Regions from separate parts of the Limnohabitans sp. 2KL-3 genome, predicted to be linked through region 1. Evidence: riboswitches for the same ligand, from Rfam matches in the RefSeq annotation. Region 1 holds a riboswitch; the other holds the start of a gene.
What was found. A riboswitch is a leader RNA that binds a small molecule or an ion and turns the genes downstream of it on or off. The one in region 1 is predicted to bind S-adenosylhomocysteine.
Positions count from the first base shown of each region.

Region 2: linked by a shared signal. The riboswitch ahead of ahcY (adenosylhomocysteinase) and the one ahead of metH (methionine synthase) in region 1 are both predicted to bind S-adenosylhomocysteine.

Region 1 covers NZ_CXON01000010.1:95,904-103,792, forward strand. Annotated here, with positions in the region: gene ntrB (nitrate ABC transporter permease) at 1-502, shown strand, start outside; gene AMM41_RS13465 (ABC transporter ATP-binding protein) at 492-1,367, shown strand; gene cynS (cyanase) at 1,415-1,858, shown strand; gene AMM41_RS13475 (RNA-binding domain-containing protein) at 2,060-3,790, shown strand; S-adenosyl-L-homocysteine riboswitch at 4,008-4,108, shown strand; gene metH (methionine synthase) at 4,164-6,875, shown strand; gene queC (7-cyano-7-deazaguanine synthase QueC) at 7,031-7,756, opposite strand.
Region 2 covers NZ_CXON01000033.1:5,237-13,125, reverse strand. Annotated here, with positions in the region: gene AMM41_RS20820 (TlyA family RNA methyltransferase) at 1-338, opposite strand, end outside; gene ahcY (adenosylhomocysteinase) at 516-1,949, opposite strand; S-adenosyl-L-homocysteine riboswitch at 2,032-2,123, opposite strand; gene AMM41_RS20810 (HepT-like ribonuclease domain-containing protein) at 2,130-2,462, opposite strand; gene AMM41_RS20805 (nucleotidyltransferase family protein) at 2,495-2,794, opposite strand; gene AMM41_RS20800 (peptide chain release factor 3) at 3,039-4,667, shown strand; gene AMM41_RS20795 (HAD-IIB family hydrolase) at 4,777-5,571, shown strand; gene AMM41_RS20790 (TolC family outer membrane protein) at 5,751-7,082, opposite strand; gene AMM41_RS20785 (HlyD family type I secretion periplasmic adaptor subunit) at 7,082-7,889, opposite strand, start outside.

The DNA.
Region 1 (7,889 bases):
CGGCATGTCGCCCCTCATGCGCAAGGCGTTTGACCCTTTCATCCAGGTGCTCAAACCCATCAGCCCGCTGGCGTGGATGCCGCTGGCGCTGTATACGCTCAAAGACTCCGAAGTCAGCGGCATTTTCGTCATCTTCATCTGCTCGGTCTGGCCCATGCTCATCAACACCGCCTTTGGTGTGGCTGCGGTCAAGCGCGAATGGCTCAACGTGGCCAGCACGCTGGAAGTCCAACCGCTGCGCAAAGCCTTCTTGGTCATCTTGCCTGCCGCAGCGCCCACCATCGTGACCGGCATGCGCATCAGCATGGGCATTGCCTGGCTGGTGATCGTGGCCGCCGAGATGCTGGTGGGCGGCACAGGCGTGGGCTACTTTGTGTGGAACGAGTGGAACAACCTGTCGCTGGTGAATGTGATCTTTGCGGTGCTGGTGATTGGGGTGGTGGGCATGTTGTTGGACCTGGCCTTTGCCCAGGTGCAAAAGGCGGTGACCTATGTGGAGTGACACCAGCGACCGCGAGCTGATCGCGCCTTTGCCCACAGAAATTTTTGCACCCCAACCCAAGGCCAAAGCCATGAACGCTTTCCTCAAAATTGAAAAACTGGGCAAGGCCTACCAAAGTGACAAGCCGGTGTTTTCGGACGTGTCCTTCACCATCGACAAAGGCGAGTTCGTTTGCATCATCGGCCACTCGGGCTGCGGCAAGACCACCATCTTGAACGTGTTGGCAGGCCTGGACACGGCCACTGAAGGCCATGCCTTCATGGACGGCCGCGAGATCGCGGGCCCCAGCCTGGAGCGCGGCGTGGTGTTCCAAAGCCACGCCCTCATGCCTTGGCTCACCGTGCGGCAAAACATCGCGTTCGCCGTCAAGTCCAAGTGGCCTGAATGGAAAACACCTCAGGTCAATGTGCATGTGGAAAAGCATGTGGGCATGGTGGGCCTGCTGCACGCCATCGACAAAAAACCCAGCCAACTGTCGGGCGGTATGAAGCAGCGCGTGGGCATTGCCAGAGCCTTTGCCATTCAGCCCAAGATGCTGCTGCTCGACGAGCCCTTTGGCGCGCTGGACGCATTGACGCGCGGCACGATTCAAGACGAACTGATGACCATCGTGCGCCAGACGCAACAGACGGTGTTCATGATCACACACGACGTGGACGAAGCGATTTTGCTGTCGGACCGCATCGTGCTCATGAGCAACGGCAACGAGTCGGGTGGCAGTTATGTGCCCGGTGGCCTCGCCGAAGTGGTGGTCAACCCGCTGCCACGCGAACGGACCCGCGCCCAGCTGCACCACCTGCCGGGCTACTACGACATGCGCAACCACATCGTCGACTTTTTGGTGTCACGCGCCAAAGCCCATTGAATTGTTCCCCCCAAATTTTCATCAACCCCCCTCTCAAGAGGTCTTTCATGAACCGTTTAGAAGTCACCGAAAAAATCATCTCCACCAAAGTGGCCAAAGGCATCAAGTGGAGCGACGTCGCCGAAAAAGTCGGCTTGTCCAAGGAGTGGGTCACCGCCGGGTGCCTGGGCCAAATGACCTTTGACGCCAAGCAAGCCAAAATCATCGGCAAGATCTTTGGTCTGACGGCCGACGAGATCAAGTGGCTGCAAGTCGTGCCCTACAAAGGCTCACTGCCCAGCCAGGTGCCTACCGACCCGCTGATCTACCGCTGGTACGAAATCGTCAGCGTCTACGGCACCACCATCAAGGAACTGATCCACGAAGAGTTTGGCGACGGCATCATGAGCGCCATCGACTTCAGCATGGACATCGTGCGCCAGCCCGACCCCAAGGGCGACCGCGTGAACGTGGTGCTGTCGGGCAAGTTCTTGCCTTACAAGCAGTACTGATCGGGCGTGCCCGTCAAGGGCGCCAATAAAAGCCGTGGTGAACCAGTTTCACCACGGCTTTTTTGCTTCTTTCGATCTGGCAATTGAACAGGTGAGGCCAAAAAGCACACAAATTGATTAAAAATAGCTTTTCGCCATAAAAGCCACCAACTCCCCACCACGAGCCCCAGCTTGGACAAAAAACAACTCACCGAGAGCGACATGCGTGACACCACCATGCTTGTTGTGCTTCAGAACTTACTCACCCAATCGCGTGAGCGGGCGACCCTTGAATTCAAGTCCAACTGGGATCATGCGGAGGTCATTGGTGAATACATCTCTGCCCTTGCCAACGCGGCAGCCTTGGAGGGGCATGAGCGTGCCTGGCTGATTTGGGGCGTTGATGACACCACCCGTGAGGTGAAGGGCACCACATTTGATCCCTTCAGTCAGAAAGTCAGATCGGACAAAGGCAGTGGCAATCAGGCCTTGGTCATGTGGCTGCAGTATTTGACGCAACCCCGTGCCGACTTCCATTTCCACGAACTATCACACCCCAATGGTCGTGTCGTTTTGCTGGAGATTCACCCCGCCCGCAGTGCGCCTGTTGCATTCAAGAATGTCCGGTACATCCGCATCGACAGCCACAAGGTCAAGTTGGCAGAGCAGCCTGACAAAGAGGCCAGGTTGTGGGCTCAACTGGGCTTGAAAGAGGATTGGACTGGCGAGGTGGTGCCGGGGGCTACCTGGAGTGATCTGGACCCTGAGGCGGTGATCGCCGCCCGTCAGCGTTACACAGAATTTTGTATTCGTGGTGAGCCCGATGCACGCAGGTACGAGGCCATCCGCGCCGAGGTGGCTGGCTTGAGTGATGTGACCCTGCTGAACAAAGCGCGCATCACCAAGCAGGGGCGGATCACGCGGTCGGCTTTGTTGCTGTTGGGCAAAGACGAGGCTGCGCATTTTCTGTCGCCGGTGGATGCGAAGATTCACTGGATCTCGCGTGATGCCAACAGCACTTCGTCACCGTCTTACCCTTTTGGGATTCCATTTTTGCTGGCGACGGACCGGGTCTTTGGGCGTATTCGCAATGAAACTGTGGATCACCTGCCGGACGGAACACTTTTTCCCACACCCGTGCAGCAATACGATGCGTGGGTGGTCCGGGAAGCGCTTCATAACTGCGTGGCCCATCAAGACTATTTGTTGGGTGGCAAGATCAATGTCGTGGAACACGCGGACCGTTTGGTGCTGACTAATTTGGGGGAGTTCATTCCACAGAGTGTGGAATGGATGCTGGAGCATCAGTCACCGCCAGAGCATTACCGCAACCAATGGTTGATTGACGGCATGATCCGCTTGCGCATGATCGAACAAGCTGGCAGTGGCATTCGCCGCATGTTCGTGACCCAACGTGAGCGGTTTTTCCCCCTGCCGGATTACGCGTTTGACACCAGCCCCCAAGGTCATCCCCGTGTAGAGTTGACGCTGGCTGGGCGCATGATGGATGCCAAGTTTGCGCGAGCCTTGATGGCACGAACCGATTTGAGCTTGCAGCATGTGTTGTTGCTGGACAAAGTCCAAAAGGGACATGCCTTGGCGACCAGAGAAATCAAGCTGTTGCGCGAATTGGGCTTGGTCGAAGGCCGTGCGCCGAAGTTGTTTATTTCTGCCAAGGTGGCCGATGCTGCGGGTCAAAAAGCACGTTACATCCACAACCGTGGGCTTGACGACCAGCATTACCAGCAGTTGGTGGTTGGGTACTTGCGCAAATATAAACAGGCCAAACGGACTGATTTTGACGAACTGTTGACGAACAAATTGGCGGCTGTGTTGACCCCGGAGCAAAAAGCCAACAAGGTGAAAAATTTACTCCAAGCCATGAAGCGAGCCCAGATCATTGATTGTGAAGGCCCTCGATCTGCGGCGGTCTGGTTCTTGTCTAAAAGTTGAAAAATTAGATTAGCCTTTAGCTAAGAAAATTCGTTTTTCGAGACTAAGTTGTTGATTTAATTGATGTCTAGATGTCCGAATATGGATGTATTTAGACAAGGATTAAGGCTCTCGGCGCTGCCAGGTGTGTCTTGACGTCAACGATATTCAATCCCGCATCCTGACGGATTGCTCTATTCATCAAGGGCTTAAGAATCAACAAGCCTTAAAATCCCAGCTTCCCAAGGAGCGTTGCAGCCCGCCGCCGTCAAGGCGCAGCAGGTCAGGCTTGGGGCCGTTCAATGTCTGAATGATCTTGCACAACGACGCTCACCTGAATGCCTAAGGTGAGCCTGTGTCTGTTGTCGCGTCTGAAATCCTGTCTGTTCCTCCCATGAAGTTGTCCGGTCTGGAGCCTGTCTCCATCGGCACCGGTGCCCTGTTTGTCAATGTGGGTGAGCGCACCAACGTGACCGGCTCCAAGGCCTTTGCCCGCATGATTTTGAATGGCGAGTACGAGCAGGCTTTGGCCGTGGCGCGTCAGCAGGTCGAAAACGGTGCGCAGGTCATCGACGTGAACATGGACGAGGCCATGCTCGACAGCCAGGCGGCCATGGTGCGGTTTTTGAACCTGATGGCCGGTGAGCCCGACATCGCCCGCGTGCCGGTGATGGTGGATTCGAGCAAGTGGACGGTGATCGAAGCCGGTCTGCGCTGCATCCAGGGCAAGGGCATCGTCAACTCGATCAGCATGAAAGAAGGTTTGGATGAGTTCAAGCGCCAGGCCAAGCTGGTCAAGCGCTATGGCGCGGCCGCTGTGGTCATGGCGTTTGATGAAAAAGGCCAGGCCGACACCTACGAACGCAAGATCGAGATTTGCGAACGCGCTTACCGTGTGCTGGTCGATGAGGTGGGCTTCCCGCCCGAAGACATCATTTTTGACCCCAACATTTTTGCCATCGCCACCGGCATCGAAGAGCACAACAACTACGCCGTCGACTTCATCGAAGCCACGCGCTGGATCAAGCAGAACCTGCCGGGTGCCAAGGTGTCGGGCGGTGTGTCCAACGTGTCCTTCAGTTTCCGGGGCAACGACCCGGTGCGCGAAGCGATTCACACCGTGTTCCTGTACCACGCGATCAAAGCCGGCATGGACATGGGCATCGTGAACGCGGGCATGGTCGGCGTGTACGACGACCTGGAGCCCACGCTGCGCGAGCGGGTCGAAGACGTGGTGCTGAACCGCCGCCCCGATGCAGGTGAGCGTTTGGTCGAAGTGGCCGACAGCGCCAAAGGCGCAGCCAAAGATGAGACCACCAAGCTGGCCTGGCGCGGCACGACCGATGCGCCCGTGAGCGTGGCGCAGCGTTTGTCACATTCTTTGGTGCATGGGATCACCGACTTCATCAGCGACGATACAGAAGAGGCGTATCGCGAGATTCTGGCCAAGGGCGGTCGCCCCTTGCATGTCATCGAAGGCCCGTTGATGGATGGCATGAACGTGGTCGGTGACCTCTTCGGCCAGGGCAAGATGTTCTTGCCACAGGTGGTGAAAAGTGCCCGCGTGATGAAGCAGGCCGTGGCGCATTTGCTGCCCTACATCGAAGCAGAAAAACTCGCACAAGAAGCCGCAGGCGAAGACGTGAAAGCCAAGGGAAAGATCGTGATCGCCACCGTCAAAGGTGATGTGCACGACATCGGCAAAAACATCGTCACGGTGGTTTTGCAGTGCAACAACTTTGAAGTGGTCAACATGGGCGTGATGGTGCCCTGCCACGAGATCCTGGCCAAGGCCAAAGAAGAAAACGCCGACATCATTGGTCTGTCGGGCCTGATCACGCCCAGCCTCGAAGAGATGCAGTACGTGGCGGCCGAGATGGAAAAAGACCCGTATTTCCGCGAACGCCAAATGCCCTTGCTGATTGGCGGCGCCACTTGCAGCCGTGTGCACACCGCCGTGAAAATCGCGCCCAACTACTCAGGCCCTGTGGTCTATGTGCCCGATGCGTCGCGCAGCGTGGGTGTGGCGCAGGGTTTGCTGTCCGAGCAAGCGGCCAAGTTCATCGCCGACCTGAACACCGATTACGCCAAGGTGCGCGAGCAGCACGCCAACAAAAAACAAACACCGATGTGGACGCTGGCCCAAGCCCGCGCCAACAAGACGCCCATCGACTGGTCCCAAGGCGTGCCCGCCGCGCCCAAGTTCATTGGTCGCCGTGTGTTCAAAAACTACGACCTGGCCGAGATCGCGCAGTACATCGACTGGGGCCCCTTCTTTCAGACCTGGGACTTGGCCGGACCTTTCCCCGCCATCCTGGATGACGAAGTCGTGGGCGAGCAGGCGCGCAAGGTGTATGCAGATGGCCAAGCCATGTTGCAAAAAATCATCGACGGCCGCTGGGTCACGGCCAACGCCGTGCTGGGCCTGTACCCCGCCAATACGGTGAACGATGACGACATAGCGCTTTACACCGATGCATCGCGCAGCCAAGTCGCCATGACCTGGCGCGGCCTGCGTCAACAAACAGAAAAGCAACGAATTGAAGGCGTCATGCGCCCCAGCCGCTGCCTGGCCGACTTCGTCGCGCCGCAAGGCACAGCGCCAGACCATGTGGGCGTGTTCGCAGTCACCGCAGGCATTGGTGCCGACAAACGCGCAGCAGCCTTTGAAGCCGCACACGACGACTACAGCGCCATCATGCTCAAGTCCCTGGCCGACCGCCTGGCCGAAGCTCTGGCCGAGTGCCTGCACAAAAAAGTGCGCACCGACCTGTGGGGTTACGCGACAACCGAGTCGCTGAGCAACGAAGACCTGATCGCTGAAAAATACCAGGGCATCCGCCCCGCACCCGGCTACCCCGCCTGCCCTGATCACAGCGCCAAACAAGCCATGTTCGACGTGCTGCAATGTCAGGACATCGGCATGGGCCTGACCGAAAGCCTGGCCATGACGCCTGCGGCCAGCGTGAGCGGTTTCTACATCGCGCACCCCGAGGCGCAGTACTTCAGCGTGGGCAAAGTGGGTGACGACCAGGTGCAGGACTTGGCCCAGCGCAGCGGCGTGGAGGTCAAAGCCCTGCAGCGTTTGCTGGCACCGAATCTGTAAAACCGCAGCGCCAAGCGGCAGAAGCCTCCGCAGGCTGTTGCCAAAATGTGTGACCTTGTACTGTGGGGTGATGCCGTTTCAGGCCACGACACATGGTCACCGTGGATGAGGGTGTTCCTGCATCAACAGGAACACTTGGGAAGCACTGGACGACTTCAAGCGGTGGTGGATGCCCAGCGAGAAAATCCTGCTGCCCTGAGCTGACATGCCGGGCATTGGCCGCAGCCATAGCCCCAGTCGTGGTGTTGCGTGCGCTCGCCCAGGTAACAGGTGTGGGTGTGTTCCACGATCAAGTCCACCAGCGCTTGGCCGCCCCCTTGGGGCTGAGCCTGTTGTCCCAGGTCGTGTGCCAATTGCCAAGTCTGCGCCTTGTCGATCCACATCAGTGGCGTTTCGATCAACAGCTTGCGGTCCATGCCCAGCGACAGGGCCACCTGCATGGCCTTCATGGTGTCGTCGCGGCAGTCGGGGTAGCCCGAAAAATCGGTCTCACACACGCCTGTGACGATGACTTGCAAACCTCGGCGATAGGCCAAAGCGGCGGCGAGCGTGAGGAACAGCAAGTTGCGTCCGGGCACAAAGGTGTTGGGCAGGCCGGAGCTTTCCATTTCAATGGCCGTGTCGCGGGTCAAAGAGGTTTCGCTGATCTGGCCCAGGATGCCCGCGTCCAGCAGGTGGTCTTCGCCCATTTTGGAGGTCCATTGCGGGAATTCCGCCTTGATGGCGGCCAGCACGTTCAGCCGGGCGTCCAGCTCGACTTTGTGGCGCTGTCCGTAGTCAAACGCCAAGGTTTCGACGCGTTCGTAACGGCTCAAAGCATGGGCCAGGCAGGTGGTGGAGTCCTGACCACCAGAAAACAGGACAAGGGCGGAGGTGTGCATGGGCTGGGATGGTAACGCTATGGATTGGCAGAGTGTTGTCAGAGTCTGGTTGCGGCGGAGCGCGTTTGGAAGGGGCCGGCGGCGGGCTCCTCATGAGGCGGGGGTACGCCAAAATCGTCGCCCGCCGCCGGCC
Region 2 (7,889 bases), on a different contig from region 1:
ACGTCAATGCCCACCACCTCGGCCGCGCCGTGCTGCAGCAAACAGTCGGTGAAACCGCCTGTGCTTTGGCCCACGTCCAGACAGCGCAAGCCGTCCACCTGCACACCCGTGGCCTTCAATGCGCCTTCGAGCTTGAGACCGCCACGCGAGACATAACGCGACTCGGCGTCGTCCAGCAACTCCAGGGCTGCGCTCTCGGGCACCTCGTCGCGGTTTTTGACGACGGTGCGCCACTGGCCGTCGGGCTGCTGCCACTTCACGCCCCCAGCAATGAGTCGCTGGGCTTGTGAGCGGGAGGCGGCCAAGCCACGTTCGACGAGAAGTTGGTCAATGCGCATGCGGTTGGATTCAGTCAAACAATGGTGGGAGGGATGTACGCGCGATGGTGCAGGATCAAGCATGTCGGGGCTAAAGCCACCGACCTACGGAGCGGCATCTGTAGGTCGGCGGGTTCAGCCCCGACGTGACGTCGCAAAAACACCACGAAGGCTGAACCCCTCAACCCACTCAGCGCATCAATAGCGGTAAGTGTCGGCCTTGTAAGGACCATTCTTGGACACGCCGATGTAAGACGCTTGCTCGTCGCTCAGCTCGGTCAGCATCGCGCCGACTTTCTTCAGGTGCAAACGGGCCACTTTCTCGTCCAAATGCTTGGGCAACACATAGACCTTGCCGGACTCGTATTGGTCTTGCTTGGTGAACAGCTCGATCTGGGCAATGGTCTGGTTGGCAAACGAAGACGACATCACAAAGCTGGGGTGGCCGGTGGCGCAACCCAGGTTCACCAGGCGGCCTTTGGCCAACAAGGTGATCTTCTTGCCATCGGGGAAGATGACGTGGTCGACTTGGGGCTTGATCTCGTCCCACTGGCACTTGTCCAGCGAAGCGACGTCGATTTCGTTGTCAAAGTGACCGATGTTGCAGACGATGGCTTCGTCTTTCATGGCGGCCATGTGCTCGTAGCGGATCACGTTCTTGTTGCCGGTGGCTGACACGAAGATGTCGCACTTGTCGGCGGCGTATTCCATGGTCACAACCTTGAAGCCTTCCATCGCGGCTTGCAGGGCGTTGATCGGGTCGATTTCGGTCACCCAGACTTGGGCGCTCAAGGCACGCAGGGCTTGGGCCGAACCCTTGCCCACGTCACCGTAACCGGCCACCACAGCCACTTTGCCGGCGATCATCACGTCGGTGGCGCGTTTGATGGAGTCGACCAAGGATTCACGGCAGCCGTACAGGTTGTCGAACTTGCTCTTGGTCACCGAGTCGTTCACGTTGATGGCGCGGAACATCAGGCTGCCTTTGGCGGCCATTTCGTTCAGGCGCAGCACGCCGGTGGTGGTCTCTTCGGTCACGCCAATGATGTGCGCACCCTTGCGGCTGTACCAGGTGGGGTCCACAGCCAGCTTGGCCTTGATGGCGTTGAACAGGCAGGTCTCTTCTTCGCTGGTGGGGTTGGCGATCAAGGACGCGTCGGTTTCGGCGCGCTTGCCCAGGTGCATGAGCAGCGTGGCGTCGCCGCCGTCGTCCAAGATCATGTTGGGGCCTTCGCCGGGCGTGCCTGCGGGGCCAAAGTCAAAAATGCGGTGGGTGTAATCCCAATAGTCGGCCAGGGTCTCGCCCTTGATGGCAAAAACGGGCGTGCCCTTGGCGGCAATCGCCGCAGCGGCGTGGTCTTGGGTCGAGAAGATGTTGCAAGAAGCCCAACGCACGTCAGCGCCCAGGGCTTGCAGGGTCTCGATCAGCACGGCCGTCTGGATGGTCATGTGCAGCGAGCCGGTGATGCGAGCGCCCTTCAAGGGCTGCGCTGCGTTGAACTCTTCGCGGATGGCCATCAGGCCGGGCATTTCGGTCTCGGCGATTTTGATTTCTTTGCGGCCCCAATCGGCCAGGCCGATGTCGGCAATCACGCAATCAGCGTTAACGGTGGAAGGCATACGTGCATTCATGAGAAAAGCTCCAAAGCAATGTGAAAAAGCCACACGCATGGATGAAAGCACTGAATGGAAGGTACAGGCTCACCGCACGTCGTGTGGATGAGCGTCGTTGCTGTTTGAAGGTTCCGAGCCTCACGCCTGCTGCCAGCTTTGGGGCTGGTGGGCGCTGCAACGCTCCTCGGAAGTTGCTGATTATAGCGAGCCGCTCACAGGGCTGCCGTGAACACGGTCCTGCAACGCAACACGCAGACTCTCGCTGAGGGCTGGCAGCTCTTGCACAATGGTTTGGTAAAGGATTTCGTGGGCGACCTGTTCATAACCGTGTGCCAGGATGTTGCGCAAACCAATCATTTGTCGCCAAGGAATTTGAGGAAATTGAACATTTGAATCCCCTATCCTGGCCGCAGCCTCACCCAAATTAATGAACAATTTCTCAACAGCGAGGCACAAAACTCTTTGACTTTGGAACTCTGTGGGACTCAAGCCCACAACCAAGGATTGCAGCTCCTCAGAAAAACCAAGCATGTCGGCCAAGTGCGCAGGTGCGCGGTCAGTGCTCATTGGTAAAGTAAACGCAATTGGGGCTCAATGGCCTTGCGTCTGAAGGGGTTGTTCAACACCGAGGGAAAAGCCAAATCCACGCTCTTTCCATCAAAGACCATGGACAGCTCATGTTGCATGTCCACCAGCGCAAAGCCTGTGGGGTATTGGTTGGGAATGAATTCGACCAACAAGTCGACATCGCTATCAGACCTTTCTTGCCCTTGCGCAGCCGATCCAAACATTTGCATGCGGCGAACCTTATAACGCCGACAAATATCGGCAATGAGGGCTTGCTGTTGAGGCGCGATGTTCATAAGCGATCATTATGAAACAGTTCAAACAGTGGCGAAAGTGGATGCCAACTGTGGGAGCCCCCCGGGCAATGGTTCGTGGCCTGCCAGGCTTTTCGCGACGAGGGCGTCGCTCCTACAAGGGGATTCACCTCACTCACAGCGCCCAGAAGGCACCCCCCTTGGCCCGTTAAAATCTCCCCCATCGCGGCCACCCTTGGCCGCCCGCTCAGCACCCCTGCGGTGCCACCCCGATCAGGACCCCCTTGTGACCTACGCCCACGAAACCCGGCGCCGCCGGACGTTTGCCATCATTTCCCACCCCGATGCCGGTAAAACCACGCTGACTGAAAAGCTCTTGCTGTTTTCGGGCGCGATCCAGATCGCCGGCTCGGTCAAGGCCCGCAAGGCCTCACGCCACGCCACGTCCGACTGGATGGAAATCGAAAAGCAGCGTGGCATCTCGGTGGCTTCGTCCGTGATGCAGATGCTCTACCGCGAGCACGTCATCAACCTGCTCGACACCCCCGGCCACAAAGATTTCAGCGAGGACACTTACCGCGTGCTCACGGCGGTGGACTCGGCGCTCATGGTCATTGACGCGGCCAACGGTGTGGAAGCGCAGACCCGCCGCCTGATCGAGGTCTGCCGTCAGCGCGACACGCCCATCATCACCTTCGTCAACAAAATGGACCGCGAAGTGCGCGACCCGCTCGACATCCTGGACGAAGTCGAGCGCGAGCTGGGCATGCCCTGCGTGCCCATGACCTGGCCCGTGGGCCAGGGCAAGAGCTTCGGCGGCATCATCAACCTGCGCACGCAGGCCATGACGGTGTTTGACTCGGGCAGCGAACGCCTGCCGCAAGACTTCGAAACCATCCCCCTGACCGAGCAAGCCCAATTGGCCGAGCGCTTTGGCCTGGAATGGCAAACCGCCATGGACAGCATGGAGCTGGCCACTGGCGCATCGCCCGCGTTTGACGAAGCGGCGTTCTTGGCGGGCAAACAAACGCCCGTGTTCTTTGGCTCCGGCGTGAACAACTTCGGTGTGATGGAAGTGCTGGACGCGCTGGTCGACCTGGCCCCCGCGCCCAAGCCCCGCACCAGCAATCTGCTGGTCAACAAACAGCCCGTGGTCAAAGAAATCCAGCCCGAAGACAGCGCGTTCTCGGGCGTGGTGTTCAAGGTGCAAGCCAATATGGACGCCAACCACCGCGACCGCATCGCCTTTGTGCGCATGGCGTCGGGCAAATACACACCCGGCATGAAGCTCAAGGTGCAGCGCACCGGCAAAGAGCTGCGGCCCACCAGCGTGGTGACCTTCATGAGCCAACGTCGCGAAGCTGTGGAAGAGGCCTTTGCAGGCGACATCATTGGCTTTACCACCCATGGCGGCGTGCAGCTGGGCGACACCATCACCGACGGCGCGAATTTGCAGTTCACCGGCCTGCCCTTCTTTGCGCCCGAACTCTTCATGACCGTGATCCTGAAGAACCCGCTGCGCACCAAACAACTGCAAACCGGCTTGGACCAGTTGGGCGAAGAAGGCGCGATCCAGGTCTTCAAACCCGAAATCGGTGGCCCCATGCTGCTGGGCGCGGTCGGTCAGCTGCAGTTTGAAGTGGTGCAACACCGCCTGAAAGCCGAATACGACTGCGATGTGCGATTGGAGGGCTGCCAGTACACCGGTGCTCGCTGGATCACGGCCGACACCCCGGCCGAGCTGCGCGAATTCACCAACGCCTACCCGCAACGCATGTCGCTGGACGCGGCAGGTACGCTGGCGTATTTGTGCACCAGCCCTTACGACGTGCGCCTGGCGCAAGAGCGCTTTCCCAAAATCCACTTCCACCCGCTGCGCGAGCATGCCGGGCTGTCCTTGGGCAGCGCAGGCTGAATGGGTTTGACCTTGGGCGTCTCCCTTGTGGGAGCGACGCCCCCGCCGCGATAAGCCTTGTGGACCACCAAGAATCGCCCGGAGGGCGGGGCTCCTACAAAAGGTTTTCATGAAACCACTTTCTGACTGGCATACGCCGCAAGGCCTCATTGGCGTCTTCACCGACATCGATGACACACTGACCACCGATGGCGCGATCACCCCCGATGCCTTGCAGGCCCTGGCCGCTCTGAAAGCCGCTGGCCTGCATGTGGTGCCGATCACCGGGCGGCCTGTGGGCTGGAGCGAGCCCTTTGCGGCCACTTGGCCGGTGGACGCCATCGTGGCCGAAAACGGAGCGGTGGGGCTGCAACACTCGGCCAGCTTGGGTTTACGCAAGCTCTACCAGCAAGACGCGGCCACACGCAGTGCCAATTTCAGCCGCATGCAAACGGTCCTGACTCACATTGAAAACAACGTGCCGGGTGCGCGACGTTCACAAGACAGCGTCGGGCGCGAGACCGACATCGCCATTGACCACAGTGAATTCACGCACTTGCCGCAAACGGCCATCGACAGCGTGGTGCGCATGATGCAAGCAGCAGGCATGACGGCGACGGTGAGCAGCATCCACATCAACGGCTGGTTTGGCGAGCACAGCAAGCTGACAGGTGCCCGCTGGATCGTGCGCGAACTGTGGGGCCGCGATCTGGACGCCGAAATCGAGCGCTGGGCCTATGTGGGCGACTCGACCAATGACCAGGTGATGTTTGAGCACTTTGCGCACAGCGTGGGCGTGGCCAACATCCGGCGCTTTGAGGCGCAGCTGACGCACCCGCCGCGCTACATCACCCTCAGTGAACGCGGCGCGGGGTTTGCTGAAATGACACGGCATCTGCTCGGGCCAACGACCATCTCCCTGTAGGCGCTTGCCCTGCAAGTGATCACCCCCCGCAGGACGCTGTCGCGTCCATCGCCAGCAGGGCTGGCTCCTACAAAGGGCACAACGGTCAAGGTTTTTGTAGGAGCCAGCCCTGCTGGCGATGGCGACGGTTGTTAGGGGTGCGACGGTTGATCGCTTGCTGGGCTGACTCCTACAAAACCCTAGAAGGCGGTGTGGATGTCTTGCAGGGCGGTCAGGGGGTCGTGGCCGCTCAGGGCTTGCAGGCGCAGGCGGGACATCAGGTAGAGGTAGCGGGCCTGGATCAGGTCGCGGTGGGTGGTGGCCAGTTGTTGTTCGACGTTGAGCACATCGAGTTGGGTGCGCACACCGGCCAACACCGACTTGCGGGTGGAGTCGAGCAGCTGTTCATTCGAGCGCACGGCTTGCTCCAGGGCGCGGATTTTCAAAACTCCTTCGGTCACACCACGGTATTCCCGGTGAATGCGCAAACCCAAATCGCGGCGCATGGCCTCCAGGGCTTCTTCTTGGCGCAGCTTTTCGGCCACGGCCTGGCGCTCCAGCGAGCTCACGTAACCGCCCTGGTACAGCGGAATCGTCAGCTGAAAACCGAGGGTCTTGTTTTCGAAGCTCGAATTCAAACGCGTCACGTTTTCGCTGCCACTGTCCGACCACTGCGCCACCGCGTCCAAGGTGGGGGCATGGCCAGCTTTGGCTTTTTGGATCTCTTTGTCGGCCGCCTGCAAACGCGCTTGCAGCGACTTGACCTCGGGGCTGTGGGCCAGGGCTTTGTCCAGCCAGGCGTTCAAGTCCAGGCCCAAGGCGGGCAAGGCTTGCAAGCCGGTGGGGTGCAAAGGCTGCAACTGCGGCACGGGCTGGTTGAGCAAAATTTCCAGCTGACGCCGCGTGTAGTCCTCGTTTTGACGCGCCTCCAACTCTTGCGCCAGGGCCATGTCCAAACGGGCCTTGGCATCGTCCATGTCGGTGCGGGTGCCGGTGCCCAGCGCCAGCGCTTTTTCGGCCGCCGCCAGCACGGTGGTGAACTGCTGCTTTTGGCTCAGCACCAACTTGAGCTGCTCGCTGCTCATCAGGGCTTCGAAATACGCACCGCCCACACGCACCGACAGGTTTTGCACTTCACGCTCAAACACCGCCTCGGCCTCGCCCACCATGTCCGTGGCTTGCTGGTACTGGATGTACTTGGGCATGTTGAACAAGGGCTGGCGCAAAGACAGCGTCTTGTTGAAGCTGAAATAGTCGTCACGCGAGACCGACTCGTTCCCCAGCACATTGGTGCTGGTGGTGGTGAGCCGGTTGCTGCTGCGTGCCCAATTGGCCGACACCGAGGGCAGCAACTGCGCCCGGGCCTGGGGCAGGCGCTCACGCCCGGCATCCAGCGCGGCACGCGAGGCGCGAATGGTGGCGTCTTGTTCCAAGGCCAGCTTGTAGGCGTCCAGCAAACCCATGGCCTGCGCGCCCAAACTGGCAGCGCTCAGGGCCAGCGCCCACGCGGTTTTTTGAAATGTCGTGCGCATCATTCTTCCTTCATCGAACCAGCCAAACGCTTGGTCAACGGGTTCAGCAAATACGTCAACATCGAGCGCTCGCCCGTCTTGATGACGATTTCGACCGGCATGCCTGGCTGCAACTGGCGTGCGCCCAAGGTCTTTTTGCCCGCTTCGGTGAGCTGCAAACGGGCCAGAAAATGCGCCATTTGTGGGTTTTGTGGATCGGTCACCAGGTCGCCCGAGATCGACAGCACCTGGCCCTCGACCACCAACTGGGGCGAATGCGCGAAGGTGTTGAAGCGCACATCGGCCAACAAACCCACACGGATCTTGTCGATCAAGTGCGGCGCAATGTGCGCCTCCAGCAACAAGTCTTGCTCTTGCGGCACCACATCCATCAGCTTTTGTCCGGGCTGCACCACAGCGCCCACTGTCTGCACCGCCAGGCCCATCACATGGCCTGCGGCGGGTGAGCGAATGTCGATGCGCTCCAGGTCTTGCTTTTGGGCCGCAAACTTTTCGGCATCGGCTTGCACCTCACGCGAGACCTCGGCCAGCTGCGTCTCGACCTCTTTGCGGTACTCTGACGAGCGGGCCAACAAACGCTGGTTCAGCTCGGCAATCGAGCGGGTGGCGCGCAACGCCGTGCCCGACAAATCGGCCATCGAGGCCTGCACATCGGCCACCTGCCGCTCGATCTCCATCTGGCGGTTGCGCGGGGCGTAGCCGTCTTTGACCAGCTCGCGCATGTTCTTCAACTCGTCTTGCAAAATGGCCAGCTGCTTTTGGCGCTGCGCCAACACCTCTTGCGAGGCATCACGCTGGGCCTTCAGG